DNA from 4 places in the Bacillus sp. XB1 genome. Region 3 is predicted to be linked to each of the others. Evidence: riboswitches for the same ligand, from Rfam matches in the RefSeq annotation. Region 3 holds a riboswitch; each other region holds the start of a gene.
What was found. A riboswitch is a leader RNA that binds a small molecule or an ion and turns the genes downstream of it on or off. The one in region 3 is predicted to bind lysine.
Positions count from the first base shown of each region.

Region 1: another riboswitch for lysine. It lies ahead of ACK1U5_RS09725 (aspartate kinase); the one in region 3 lies ahead of ACK1U5_RS14360 (amino acid permease).
Region 2: another riboswitch for lysine. It lies ahead of ACK1U5_RS03235 (amino acid permease); the one in region 3 lies ahead of ACK1U5_RS14360 (amino acid permease).
Region 4: another riboswitch for lysine. It lies ahead of lysA (diaminopimelate decarboxylase); the one in region 3 lies ahead of ACK1U5_RS14360 (amino acid permease).

Region 1 covers NZ_JBNRIL010000001.1:1,922,105-1,925,481, reverse strand. Annotated here, with positions in the region: gene ACK1U5_RS09725 (aspartate kinase) at 191-1,420, opposite strand; lysine riboswitch at 1,624-1,810, opposite strand; partial or broken gene ACK1U5_RS09720 (hypothetical protein) at 2,003-2,236, shown strand; partial or broken gene ACK1U5_RS09715 (DUF4166 domain-containing protein) at 2,224-2,546, shown strand; gene ACK1U5_RS09710 (YndJ family protein) at 2,552-3,377, shown strand, end outside.
Region 2 covers NZ_JBNRIL010000001.1:661,586-664,962, forward strand. Annotated here, with positions in the region: gene ACK1U5_RS03235 (amino acid permease) at 6-1,472, opposite strand; lysine riboswitch at 1,585-1,778, opposite strand; gene ACK1U5_RS03240 (GNAT family N-acetyltransferase) at 2,099-2,548, shown strand; gene ACK1U5_RS03245 (sulfite exporter TauE/SafE family protein) at 2,585-3,377, opposite strand, start outside.
Region 3 covers NZ_JBNRIL010000001.1:2,797,803-2,801,179, forward strand. Annotated here, with positions in the region: gene ACK1U5_RS14350 (DUF3626 domain-containing protein) at 1-252, opposite strand, end outside; gene racE (glutamate racemase) at 363-1,193, opposite strand; lysine riboswitch at 1,395-1,576, shown strand; gene ACK1U5_RS14360 (amino acid permease) at 1,725-3,149, shown strand; gene ACK1U5_RS14365 (ABC transporter permease) at 3,210-3,377, shown strand, end outside.
Region 4 covers NZ_JBNRIL010000001.1:2,239,648-2,243,024, forward strand. Annotated here, with positions in the region: gene ACK1U5_RS11410 (phosphoadenylyl-sulfate reductase) at 1-59, opposite strand, end outside; gene ACK1U5_RS11415 (YezD family protein) at 147-290, opposite strand; SAM riboswitch class I at 364-472, opposite strand; gene lysA (diaminopimelate decarboxylase) at 588-1,904, opposite strand; lysine riboswitch at 2,085-2,266, opposite strand; gene ACK1U5_RS11425 (DUF3888 domain-containing protein) at 2,356-2,751, opposite strand; gene ACK1U5_RS11430 (LTA synthase family protein) at 3,006-3,377, shown strand, end outside.

The DNA.
Region 1 (3,377 bases), 880 kb from region 3:
ATTATCCTCATAATTATACTACTAAGTAGTTACAAATTCCTTTCAGTCAAAAACACCTTGTCACAGTATAGGAAAATGTGACAAGGTGTTTTTTAATATGTCATATAGCATCGTGTTAACGAACAGCTTTTTATTTAATAGGAAGGTAATACATTAATATGATTTTTTTAGCATTACTAAATATATCAGATTAGCTCATTTGCACTAAAGGCTCAATTTTCGCCATAAATGATTGATGCAGCGCCTCAACGCCTGTTACTAAATGAAGGCGGTCAATAACGACAGACACTTTAATTTCTGATGTACTTACCATTTTAATATGAATATCTTCTTCTTTTAAAGTAGTGAACATATTTGCAGCGACACCTGGGTTAGATACCATGCCAGATCCTACGATTGATACTTTTGCTAAGTGATTTTCATGTTCTACAGATTCATAGTGAAGAGTTTCTTGATTTTGTTCCAAAACTTCTAAAGTTTTTCTTAAATCATTCGAATGAATGGAGAAGGAGAGGTGTACAGTTCCTTCATTTGTAATACTTTGAATGATGATATCTACATTAATGTGTGCTGCTGCTAATGTAGAGAAAACTGTTGAAAGCGAGCCTTGTTCTAATCCTTTAATTGTGACACGTGTAATGTTATCCTCAAATGCAATACCTTTAACGATTGATTGTTGTTCCATGTTACATTCTCCTTTTACAATTGTTCCGTTTTCTTGTTCCATACTTGAGCGAACTTCTAAAACTACATTATGATTTTTAGCAAACTCAACAGCGCGCGGGTGTAATACGCCAGCACCGAGATTAGCAAGCTCTAACATTTCGTCATAAGAAATTTCGTCTAATTTGTAAGCATCTTTTACAACTCGTGGGTCCGTCGTATATACACCTGTCACATCCGTATAAATATCACATTTTTTTGCTTTAAGTGCAGCAGCTAATGCGACAGCAGTCGTATCAGAGCCACCACGGCCAAGCGTTGTAATTTCATTTTCTACACTTATACCTTGGAAACCAGCTACGATAACAATCGTACCTTCAGCAAGATAAGATTGAATACGATCTGTATGAATGTCAGTAATCCGTGCACTACTATGTACAGATTCTGTCGTAATACCTGCTTGCCACCCTGTTAATGAAATTGCATGATAGCCTTTTGCTTGCAGTGCCATTGTTAATAATGAAATAGTTACTTGTTCTCCTGTAGATAGAAGCATATCCATTTCACGTTTACTTGGATTTTCTGTGATAGCGTTAGCGAGTGCGACAAGTTCATCTGTGCTTTTTCCCATTGCTGAAACGACAGAGACAATGCTATGACCTCGTTCATATTCTTCAATAATTAAATTTGCTACATGTTGAATGCGTTCGACGCTTCCGACAGAAGTGCCACCAAATTTTTGAACAATTGTTTCCATTACAAATTCCTTCTTTCGTCTATTTTTAAGAATAGATTAGGAAATATATAAATCCCAATACTCCTGTAGTTACCAGAAAGACAAACAAAAAACACCATCTCAAATAAGTGAGGATGGTGCTGTTACAGGAAAAGGGAAACAGAAAACGGAGCTAATAAAAAAACCGCCAAAAAAGGAATATCATAAAAAAATGATATCTCTTTTTTGTAGATAGCTCTTCATACGTACACGTCTGTACATATGACAGTTCTGTTTCTATTCGAAAACAGCCCCAATTGATAAATGCAGAGAAATTTATCAATTTCGGCAATACTTCCTTTCATCTAAGTTCATAGACATCTCTGTGTCTCCATTAGAATACTCATAAGTATCGCAACCTCTATCTCACGTTTTAGGCGAGAGTGTTTGATTTATGAAGTTGTTGGTAACATTTGTTTTATAATAATTTAAATTTTTCGTGGAATCAAGTGTTTTATATATATTTTAAAAATTCTTTCTTTTTTTGAGGAAGTTTGTGAAAAATGTAGCAAAATAAATTCATTGCATGTACATTAAACTTATAGTGCATAGGAGGTGGGGAGAATGAAAAGGAAACAGCCTATTTATGTTGCGACAAAAATGAACACGAAGATGGAAAAATTATGGGAATATACGCAAGAACCAGATATACATACAGAGTGGGATGCTCGCTTTACTGAAATTTCGTATTTAGAGAAAAAAGAAGGAGAACCAAAGAAGTTTTTTTATAAAACAAAGATTGGATTTGGGCTTGAAATAGTTGGAGAAGGGGAATCAATAGGTGAAATAAGAAAAGATATTTTAATGCAGTTATGCAATTGGATGAAAACGAAAATGAAATTGTAGATTATTTTGGTGAACCACATTTACTCGTTTCTACACTGCATTTTCATATCGATGAGTTAGGGGCAATGCATATTTCTTCAAAGAAACAATGGTTTTATATGTTTGGAAGAAAAATGCCGTTACCAAAATTCTTGTATGGTGAGGCAAAAATTGTTGAAAGTTATGATGAAACACTACAATGTTTTCGAATTCATGTACAAGTACGAAACCCGTTAATTGGTTGCTTTTTTCATATAAGGGAACATTTGTGGAAAGGGAATAGACGATATGAAAAATATAATATTTGGGCTTGCTTGTTATGTTGTTTTTCTAATATGTGAGTGGTCGAATATAAATCCTGTTGAAGCAATTATATTATTATCTGTTTTATTATTTATACCAATGTCATTTTGTATTATTGATAAAAGAAAAAGAGATGGATCGCAATTATTATTTTATAAATCCGTATCATTTTTATATCCAATCGCAGCAATTTGTGCAATGCTAGCTTTCGTCACAAATCACTATTTATTTGCGCTAGTTTGGTTTGTATATACAGGAATTGTTGCGTTATTTGGTGTAAGTAGATTGTTAGAAAGAGGATGGAAGCCGTTAGAAGAGATCGCCATAGATAGTGCGTTTATTTATTTGTTTTTAGGTGGTTTTTGGTTTTCTGCTTCAGTAGCAAAACTTTCAATTATGCATTTTAGCTCTGACATTGTTTTACTCACAGCTGCACATTTTCATTATTCGGCGTTTCTATTGCCATTATCAGCTGGTTTAATAGGGAGAAAAAGAGAAAAGAGAAGTAAAGTGTATGATGCTATTATGTTTATCATCATGATTTCACCTATGACAGTTGCAATAGGAATTACATACTCAAGAATATTTGAATTTTTTGCAGTGTTCCTATATTTATGTGCAATTTATGGGTATGGATTTTACGTTTGGAGAGCAAAATTTAATGCTATCAGTGCAAAGATTCTTCTAATCGTTTCGTCTAGTACACTCATGGTTACAATTATGTTCTCACTTATATATTCATATGGAAATTTGAAGCATGTAATGACGATTACAATTGCTCAAATGGTTTGGATTCATGGTGTTGTCAACG
Region 2 (3,377 bases), 2.1 Mb from region 3:
TCACTTTATTTTAGTTCACATTTATCGAGTGGAATCACTTTTGTTTTTTTCGTAAATTTATATCCTAACCATAGTACTAAGAAGAGTGGTAAACCGATGTAAGAAACAAGTACGCCGTTCCAATCGATTGATTCACCCATAAATGCGCCATAGTTTTGTCCTAAAATTACGATAATACAAAGAGTAAATGCGAAGAGTGGACCGAATGGGAACCATTTTGCTCTATATGGTAAGTCATTTAAATCTTTTCCTTGTGTGATATACGCTTTACGGAAACGGTAATGACTAATTGCAATTCCGACCCATGCGATAAAGCCAGACATTCCGGATGCGTTTAATAACCAAATGTATACAACACCGTCACCGAATAAAGAAGCAATGAAAGCAATACTACCGACAATCGATGTTACGATTAACGCGTTAACAGGTACACCGCGGCTATCTAATTTACCAAGAAATTTTGGTGCTTTTCCTTGGCGAGCTAAATCCCAAAGCATACGAGTTGATGCATACATACCAGAGTTACCAGCAGATAGTACAGCAGTTAAAATAACAGCGTTCATAACAGAAGCTGCAAAGGCAACGCCCGCTTTTTCGAAAATAAGTGTAAATGGACTTACTGTTACATCACTTGCGGCAAGACTTTCAGTTGTATAAGGAATTAATAAACCGATAACGAGAATCGCAAGAATATAGAATAAAAGAATACGCCAAAAGATCGAACGAATTGCTTTCGGGATATTACGTTCTGGATCAGAAGTTTCACCAGCAGCTACCCCAAGTAATTCAGTTCCTTGGAAGGAGAAACCAGCTGCCATAAATACACCGATAATTGCCATGATACCACCGTTAAATGGTGCATCAGCAACAGTGAAGTTTTTGAAGCCAACAGTTTCGCCCCCCATAATTCCGAAAATCATCATAAAGCCGACAATTAAAAAGATAATAATTGTAACTACTTTAATAAGTGCGAACCAATATTCAGATTCACCAAACCCTTTAACAGATAAATAGTTTAAAAGGAAAATAATAGCTAAACATAATCCGCTCCAAATAAGAGAAGGGGTATCTGGGAACCAAAATTTCATAATTAATGTTACGGCCGCTAGTTCTGCCGCAATTGTAATCGCCCAGTTATACCAGTAGTTCCATCCAAGTGCAAAACCAAGTGATGGATCAACAAATTTTGTTGCATACGTACTAAAAGATCCAGTAACAGGCATGTAAGCTGCAAGTTCAGCTAAGCTTGTCATTAAGAAATATACCATAATTCCAATTGCGGCGTATGCGATTAATGCGCCGCCAGGACCAGCTGAATGAATGACACCACCGCTGGCAAGAAATAGTCCGGTACCAATTGTACCGCCGAGAGAAATCATCGTAAGGTGACGCGATTTTAATCCGCGTTTTAATTCACCTTGTCCTTGTGTAGTTTGCGTTTTAGAGGTAGATTGATTTGTTGCGCTATTCATGTTCAACACTCCTTTTCTTGTAGGTTAGGAAGGAGCGGGGGAGAAAAATACAAAAAACCGCCAAAGGAATTTGGCGGAACGTTTCACAAATAACCACCCCATCATACCCTTCCGTTAAGATAGCACCCCACGTTTACACGGTAATTTTGTAAACGTGACAGTTCTGTTCCTTTCGGAGACAGCCCCAGCTCATATTTCCAGAGAAGAAATATAAACTTCGGCAACTTTTCCTTTCAAACGGAGTCAGCTGACATTCTCTGTGTCTCGTCCGTCGTACTCTTAAAAGTCGCAACCTCTACCTCATCGGATTGATGAGGATTTATATATTGCTAAGATTTTTAATATATGGCAATTGTAATGACTTTCTGAATATATTGCAAGATATTTTGTTAGGAAAAGTCAAAAAATATCGGTTATTGTATAGGAAACGCTTGCAAAACTCCACCCGAACCTACTATTATGTAGCAATAAGCAAAGAAAAAATTGTTATACAAATGTTTCGCAAAAAATATTGAAAAACCCTCTAAATAAAAAGAAAATTCAGAAAAATATAATTCGACATTCATGATAAAGTCATATTATTTGTTATAATTAGAGTAACGTTTAAGCAAAAAGGGGAAATCAAAATGAAATTAGAAACAGAAAGGCTCTATATAGTGCCGTGTACAGAAGAGAGTATTCAAGTTGCTAACGAGCAAGGATATAATAGCGGTCCGCATATTGTAGGGCATGTAGAGAATGTGAAACAAGATGAGGCTTTATTACCATGGGGGGCGTGGTATGTTCTTCGGAAAGAAGATGATAGCGTTTTAGGTGATATTGGATTTAAAGGGAAACCAAACGAGGATCAAACAGTAGAAATTGGCTATGGATTCATTGAGAAATATTGGAATCAGGGCTATGCAACAGAAGCTGTAAAAGAACTATTCGATTGGGCTTTCAAAACAGGTGAGGTAGAAACAATAATTGCAGAGACACTTCTAGATAATTATAGTTCGATGCGTGTTTTAGAAAAGTTACATATGAAGAGAGTAAATGCTACAGAAACGATGATTAATTGGAAAATAGAAAAATAAAAAATACCGCTCTAAATTGAGCGGTATTTTTTATAGTTATGGTAGCATTTGCTTCTGATCATTTGGATACTCAGCCGTTGATGCGTTAGGACGATTGGAATGATTTCGAACAGCAATGAAAATAGAAATAATAACGACAAGACCAACTGCAACGTAAGAAAGTGAAATAACAGTTGGATCCACTTTAAATGTAGTAAGCAGTGTACGAATATTTGTAAAGATAATAAGACCACCAACTAATACGCCAAGTAAATGGGGTGGAACGATGCGGACTAACCATGCAGCAATTGGAGCTGCGACAATACCGCCGAGCATTAAGGCAAATACCCAAACCCAGCTTACTTGTTCCCAGCCAAGTGAAATGAAAAAGCCGATTGTTGCAGCGAGTGAAACAGGAAATTCACTCGTATCTACAGATCCAATAACTTTTCTAGCTTCATTTCCTCTTGCTAGAAGAACAGGTGTCGTAATGGGCCCCCAACCACCGCCACCAGTTGAATCAACGAATCCAGCGAATAAACCAAGCGGCACAAGTTGTTTTGCAGACATACGCTTATTTGAAGTGACAATTTGTTTTTGAATGATGAATCGTAATAAAATATAAACCCCTAAAGTAAATAAAAATACGGAAATGTATGGTTTGATTACATCTCCGGGCAAATTACTTAAAAAACATGCCCCAACAAATGCGCCGATTGCCCCAGGTAATGTAAGCCTGGAAACTGTATATTTATCAACGTTTCCAAATTTGATATGAGATGCGCCGGAAGCTGCAGTTGTAACGACTTCAGCTAAATGAACTGATGCAGATGCAACAGCTGGTGCAATA
Region 3 (3,377 bases):
ACTTTTATATACTCCTTGCTCAAACAGTGCTTCAGCAACACTTTTCATATTCGAATCTAGTCTGTCTGGATGAAAGTGTAAAGCAATCCTTGCATGAGATTTTAAATTAGCGACAGCTTCTTCAAATATTTCATCTGTAATATTAGACATTTTAAGTATATGATTAATCGTTGCTTTAGCCCCACGTTTTTTGTTCTCTGCATATTTTGAAATATACTCTAAAGCAAATAATTGAGATCTTAATAATTCCATAATCCAATCTCCCCTTTAATTGAACTGCCCTTAAACACTTCAATTAAAAGCTTATTCTTTCCTTCTTATGAAACGAACCTCATTTATTTAAAAAAGTAATTTACTAAATCTTAATTATATATACACGCATTTTTCATAGGCAAATGTACACATTCTACAGAAATTTGATACCCTAGCCATCGCTCAGCAATATGTTCAAATGATAAAACAGATCCCGTTGTAAAAAAGCGATGCTTCAGATTCAGATTGTCAGACAAAATTCCTTTATGCTGTAAAATGGTACTTAACTCTATCGCTGTTTCTTCTGCAGAACTAATAATCGTTATGTCTTCTCCTAGTTCCTTTTTTATATAGGACTCTAAAAGTGGATAATGCGTACATCCAAGAATTAACGTATCTATATCTTCTTTCGTTAATGGAAGTAAAGCTTGTTTCACTTGCTGCGTGACATATGCTGTATCTTCTAATTGATTTTCTACAACTGTGGCTAAAGTCGGGCAAGCATAGCTATGCACTTCCAAATATGTATCCAGCTCGTGTAATGCTTTTTCATACATATTAGATTTTATCGTACCTACAGTTCCAATTACCCCGATTTCCCCTTTCTTTGTAACTTTAATTGCCGCTCTTGCTCCTGGATGTATAACGCCAATAACTGGAATGGAAAGTGCTTCTTGTAGCGCATTCAATGCAGCAGCTGCAGCAGTATTACATGCTACGACTAGCGCTTTTAATGGAAACTGTTTGAGGAACTCAACCATTTCAAATACGAAAGATTGCACCTCCTCTACACTTCTTGGCCCATACGGACAACGCTTATTATCACCAATATAATAAATGCTTTCTTTAGGCAATTGTCTTATAATTTCGCTCGCAACTGTTAATCCCCCAACACCCGAATCTAGCACACCTATTACTGAATGTTTATGACATACAGACATATACTTCATCCCCTTTTCAATCATCTAGCGCTAATAACATGTATTATATTACGAAAATTCAAATATCACATAACAATCCCTCTTACTTTTAATCACAAACTGTTCTCTATAATCTGATTATTACTATATCCATTGACGTATAAAAATTCATTTGTTACTCTTAAATACGTTAATTTAATATTTAAATCCTCATTCGTATCTCGGTGAGGTAGAGGTTGCAGTCATTAAGAGTATCATTTCAGGAGATGTAGTGGCATTGATGAAGGAATGAGAAAGGAATGGTTGCCGAAGTAAGTCGTGTCCACCATGCACGCTTGCTGGGTCTGCATTTAATAAGTGCAGAACTGTCACAAACGTTTCGTTTGTGGAGAGCTATCGAGAGGTATGTCGTGGGTTTCTTATAAGATAGAAAGCATGTAGCGGCAGATTACGTGCTTTTTTTGTTTTGTTTGGGACTTCTCTTCCTGACTCAGGAAGACATACATATCTCCTCGCTTGACTTGGTTATACTAACTTTGGAGGTATTTTTCTATGCAACAAAAAAAATGGGGCTTTTGGGTACTAACAGCTTTCGTTGTCGGTAACATGGTTGGCGCTGGTATTTTCATGGTACCAAGTACGTTGGCACAAACAGCAAGCCCACTCGGTGTCACTTTAGCTTGGTTAACTACAGGGTTTGGTGTTTTAATGCTAGCTCTTGTTTTCGGTAATTTAGCAATTCGTCGTCCTGATTTAACGACAGGGCCACAAAGTCATGCATATGCTTTATTCTCAACACCAAAAAAGAAAAAAATGGCTGGCTTCAGTATGGTATGGGGATATTGGGTTGCAAACTGGGCAAGTAACGTTGCCATCATTACATCATTTGCGGGATATTTATCACTCTTCTTCCCAATTATGAAAGATACGCGACTACTATTTTCAATCGGCTCGTTTAACGTAGAAGTCGGAAAACTAATTACATTTACGATTTGTTCCATCTTACTTTGGGGAACTCATATTATATTAACAAACGGTGTAAGCGGAGCTGGAAAACTAAACTTCTTAGCAACAACAACGAAAGTAACTGGATTCCTTTTATTCATCGTCGTTACGTTATTTGCATTCGAAGCTTCTAAGTTTGGACAATGGTACACACCGATGATTGATAAATCAGGTGCATCACATGGTCTTCTTTCACAAGTAAATTTAGCTGCTCTTACAACGCTTTGGGCGTTTATCGGAATTGAATCAGCCGTTCTTTTATCAAACCGTGCTGTTTCTCCAAAAACGGTAAAACGTGCAACAGTTGCGGGATTACTTATTACAGTTGCGATTTACCTAGGAATTACAATTTTAACAATGGGTGTACTTCACGTTGATAAATTACAAGCTTCTGAACGTCCATTAGCAGATGCACTAAATGCTGCAATGGGTCACGGCGGCGGGAAACTGATGGCATTACTTGCTCTTACTTCCCTGTTCGGTTCTATCTTAGGCTGGATTTTATTAAGCTCAGAAGTACCTTATCAAGCAGCAAAAGAAGGTTTCTTCCCTTCCTTCTTCACGAAAACAAATAAAAAAGGAAGTCCAATTTACTCATTACGATTAACAAACATTATGTCGCAAGTATTCCTATTCTCAACATTATCAGGAACCATTGCGGAAGCTTATACATTCGTTATTACCGTATCAACACTGGCCTACCTCATTCCATATCTCGTTTCACCAATCTTCCAGTTAAAACTAGTCGCAACTGGTGAAACATATAAAAATGAAATGCGGGCAAGAATTACAGATGGCATAGTCGCAGTTATCGCACTTTGCTACGCACTATGGGTTATTAAAACTGGCGCATCCGATATAAAAACGTTCCTTCTCGGAATTGGTTTATTCGTAATTGGATTTGCTTTCTATCCATTAATGAATCGTGATCAGAAAAAAAATAACGAAAAGAAAAACGGGCAAGTTGCATAACGCAATTTGCTCGTTTTTTCTTTTGTAAAACATATATAATAGAACAAAGAGGTGAAAAACATGTCAATCGAATCGCTATGGAGCAGTCGCTTCCAACAACATATTCAAAATATCATTACATACTTTGCACGTATGATTAACGGTTTACTATATAGCTTTATCTTTATTTCATGCGTTGGCGCATATTATTATGCTCAGTTTCTAAAAGCATCTCCTTCTAAAGGAATA
Region 4 (3,377 bases), 560 kb from region 3:
GTTTCGTCTTCTTCCGAGAATGAAACAACATTTTCTTCCCACGTTTCATACGTCAACATGTTTTTTCCCCCTGTAAAAGCAAAAAGACGGTTTTAACCTAATGAAAATAGGTTAAAACCGCCTCTAGTTTTTCTAGTCAGCGCTTTTCACTTTAAACGTACTTTTTCACTTTTCTCTAACTGAATTACTTTTCCATCTTGCACAACAATTGTAATTGAACCATATTTCATATCAGCAAGCATCGCTTCAATCTTCTCGGATACTTCATCAAAATGTTCCCGTACACTCACGCGAACAGCCCCCCCTTTTTATTCATAAAAAAAATCTTTCCCATTTCGAAAAGACTGTTCGGTAATATATTTTACCTTATCTTTCAAAATGGATCCCATTTTGCTGGATTTAGCACCTTGCTTTCTATAAGCAGGTTGCCGAGCTTCTTCGGGCCAGTTCCCTCCGCTTCTCTTGATAAGCTTTGTATTTGTATTTTATCACAATTCTGATTTTTTTCAATCCTAGTTTTCCGATATATTTTAATTATTTTATTTTATAAAAAAGGAATTGCCCATACGAACAACTCCTTTTCCTATTTAGACAAGTTCTTTAATACGTATGCGATCGTTCCCAATAATATTTTCATATGTTTCGCGTTCCACAACTACTTGCGATGTTCCGCCTTTTGCAAAGACAACGGCTGGTCTTCGAATCCGATTGTAATTATTCGCCATCGAGTACCCGTATGCTCCTGTACAGGAAACTGCTAGTAAATCAGAAGCAACGACTTTCGGTAAATGAATATCCCAAATCAACATGTCTCCACTCTCACAGCATTTCCCGGCAATCGAAACGAGTTCCTCATTCTCATCATTCCCTCGATTCGCTAACATCGCTTCATAACGCGCGCTATATAAAGCTGGTCTTAAATTATCTGTCATTCCACCATCGACTGATACATATTTCCGAATACCAGGAATATCTTTCACAGATCCAACTGTATAAAGTGTTGTCCCAGCATCACCTACAATGCTACGGCCTGGTTCAACCCATATTTCTGGCAATGGATATTCACATACAGTAAATTGTTCTCTCACTGCACTTGTTACAGCTCGCACATATGTCTCAAGAGTTAATGGTGTATCTGACTCTGTGTAACGTATTCCAAATCCTCCGCCTACATTTAACACTTTTACTACATAGTTTGTTTGCTCTCTCACTTCTACTAAAAATTGGCGAAGAACTTCAATCGCTCGAACAAAACCAGCTGTTTCAAATATTTGCGATCCAATATGTGAATGGATCCCTAGCACATTATAATTTGATTTTTGTAAAGCAAATCCAATTGCCTGCATTGCTTGACCGTTTGAAACGCCAAATCCAAATTTCGAATCATCTTGACCTGTCGTAATATATTCATGTGTGTGCGCCTCTACTCCAGGCGTTACACGAATTAATATGTTCACAAATTTCCCATGTTGCATCGCTAAATCGTGTAAAACTTCTAATTCAAAGAAGTTATCTACGACAAAACAACCGATATTCGCCTGAAGAGCCATCACTATTTCTTCTTCTGTTTTATTATTTCCATGAAAATGAATACGTGATGCCGGAAATCCTGCTTGGAGCGCAGTATATAATTCTCCCCCAGAGACAACGTCTAATGACATATTCTCTTCACGAGCTACTCGGCACATCTCCATGCACAAGAACGCCTTGCTTGCATATGCTACTTGATAAGAGAAACCACTTTCTTTAAAAGCACGATGAAATGCTCGGCATTTTCCTCGAATAGACTCTTCATCGTATACATAAAGTGGTGTTCCGTATTGCTTTGCTAGCTGCGTCGTATCGCACCCTCCAATTTCTAAGTGTCCTTGCCCATTAATTCGGCTTGTGCCGTGTAAATACATTTAAATTCCTCCCTTATTTCCTCTAAAACTCATAACCCCAATCTTCTATTCATTGCAGCACGCTTTTAGATAGACAAAAAACGCGCGGAACAATGTTCACACGCGTTTCTTATTAGGAAAAATATATATTGAAAAAATAAACGAGTTGTTATCTCCTCAAAATAAGAAACCGCATCAACATCTCCAAATAGCTCTCCATAAAATAAATCTTATGACAGTACTACATTTATTCAATGCAGTCCCAATATATGAATAAGATGGTTATTCTTATATTTCGGCAATAGTCCCTTTCAACCTATGATCACAGATTCCATTAAATCTCCCATAGCTTACTCTTTCCTATCGCGGCCTCTACCTTTGAGAGTAGATGAGGTAAGTCTATTTAATTTTCAAACATCTAATTGTTGCTATTAACAATACCAAAGGACCATTTTATTTGTCAAACAATTTTTTATATTGTTTTTTTGCAGTTTAATTTCGTATCGTCTGGTAAGCGCTTTACTAATACCTTTGTTACTTCCCATTCGCCTTCTTCGTTATTAAATGTAATCGTTACCTTCTCAAATGGTGGAGCAATTTTCCCAGCAACACGTTCATACTTTGTCACTTCAATACTTGCTTGAAATAAATATGTACCGCTATACACTTTTTTTAAACTAATAATTTTAGGACATTGATAAGGTTTCAAACTTCCATATTGTTTTTCAATTGCTTTATTTATTTTTGGAAATAAAACAGAATAAAGTGCATCTTCCATAAGAGGTGCATCATATTGGGCTACCGACACACTCGGTGAAGTAAAAAGTATAACACTACTGCATGCTATAAAATATAATAATTTTCGCATTATAACCTCCGTATTATCACGCGATTCTTTCTGCGTACAATAATTATCATACATAGAAATTCTGTTTTATTGTCTCCCACCACTCTTTTTCTACTCGATTATTATAAAAAAGCCCACAACCTTCTTTTATTTTCGTATAATGATACTCATAGTATAATAATCATAATAACAAAGGACTGTTCGTATATATAAAATGAGTCGTTAAGCAAACTGACTCTCAAGAACTGTCATGCTTTTTAGGAGAGGAGTATATTATGCTACAACATCTGTTTCCAAAACTGCGATTTGCACTCGTTGCAGTCGTTTTACTATGGATTAAAACATATATTGTGTACAAGCTAGCATTTGATATTAAAATTGATAATTTCTTTGAAGAATTCATGCTTTTTATCAATCCACTAGCTGCGTTACTTTTATTTTTCGGCTTAGCTTTACTTGCATCTAAGCACCGAAACCGAATTATAATTGGAATCAGTTTTATACTGTCATTTATTTTATTTGGAAACGCAATGTTTTATGGGTTCTATAACGATTTCGTTACTTTCCCGGTTTTATTCCAAACAAACAATATGGCTGATTTAGGGACAAGTATAAAAGAACTCTTTACGTACAAAACATTACTTTTA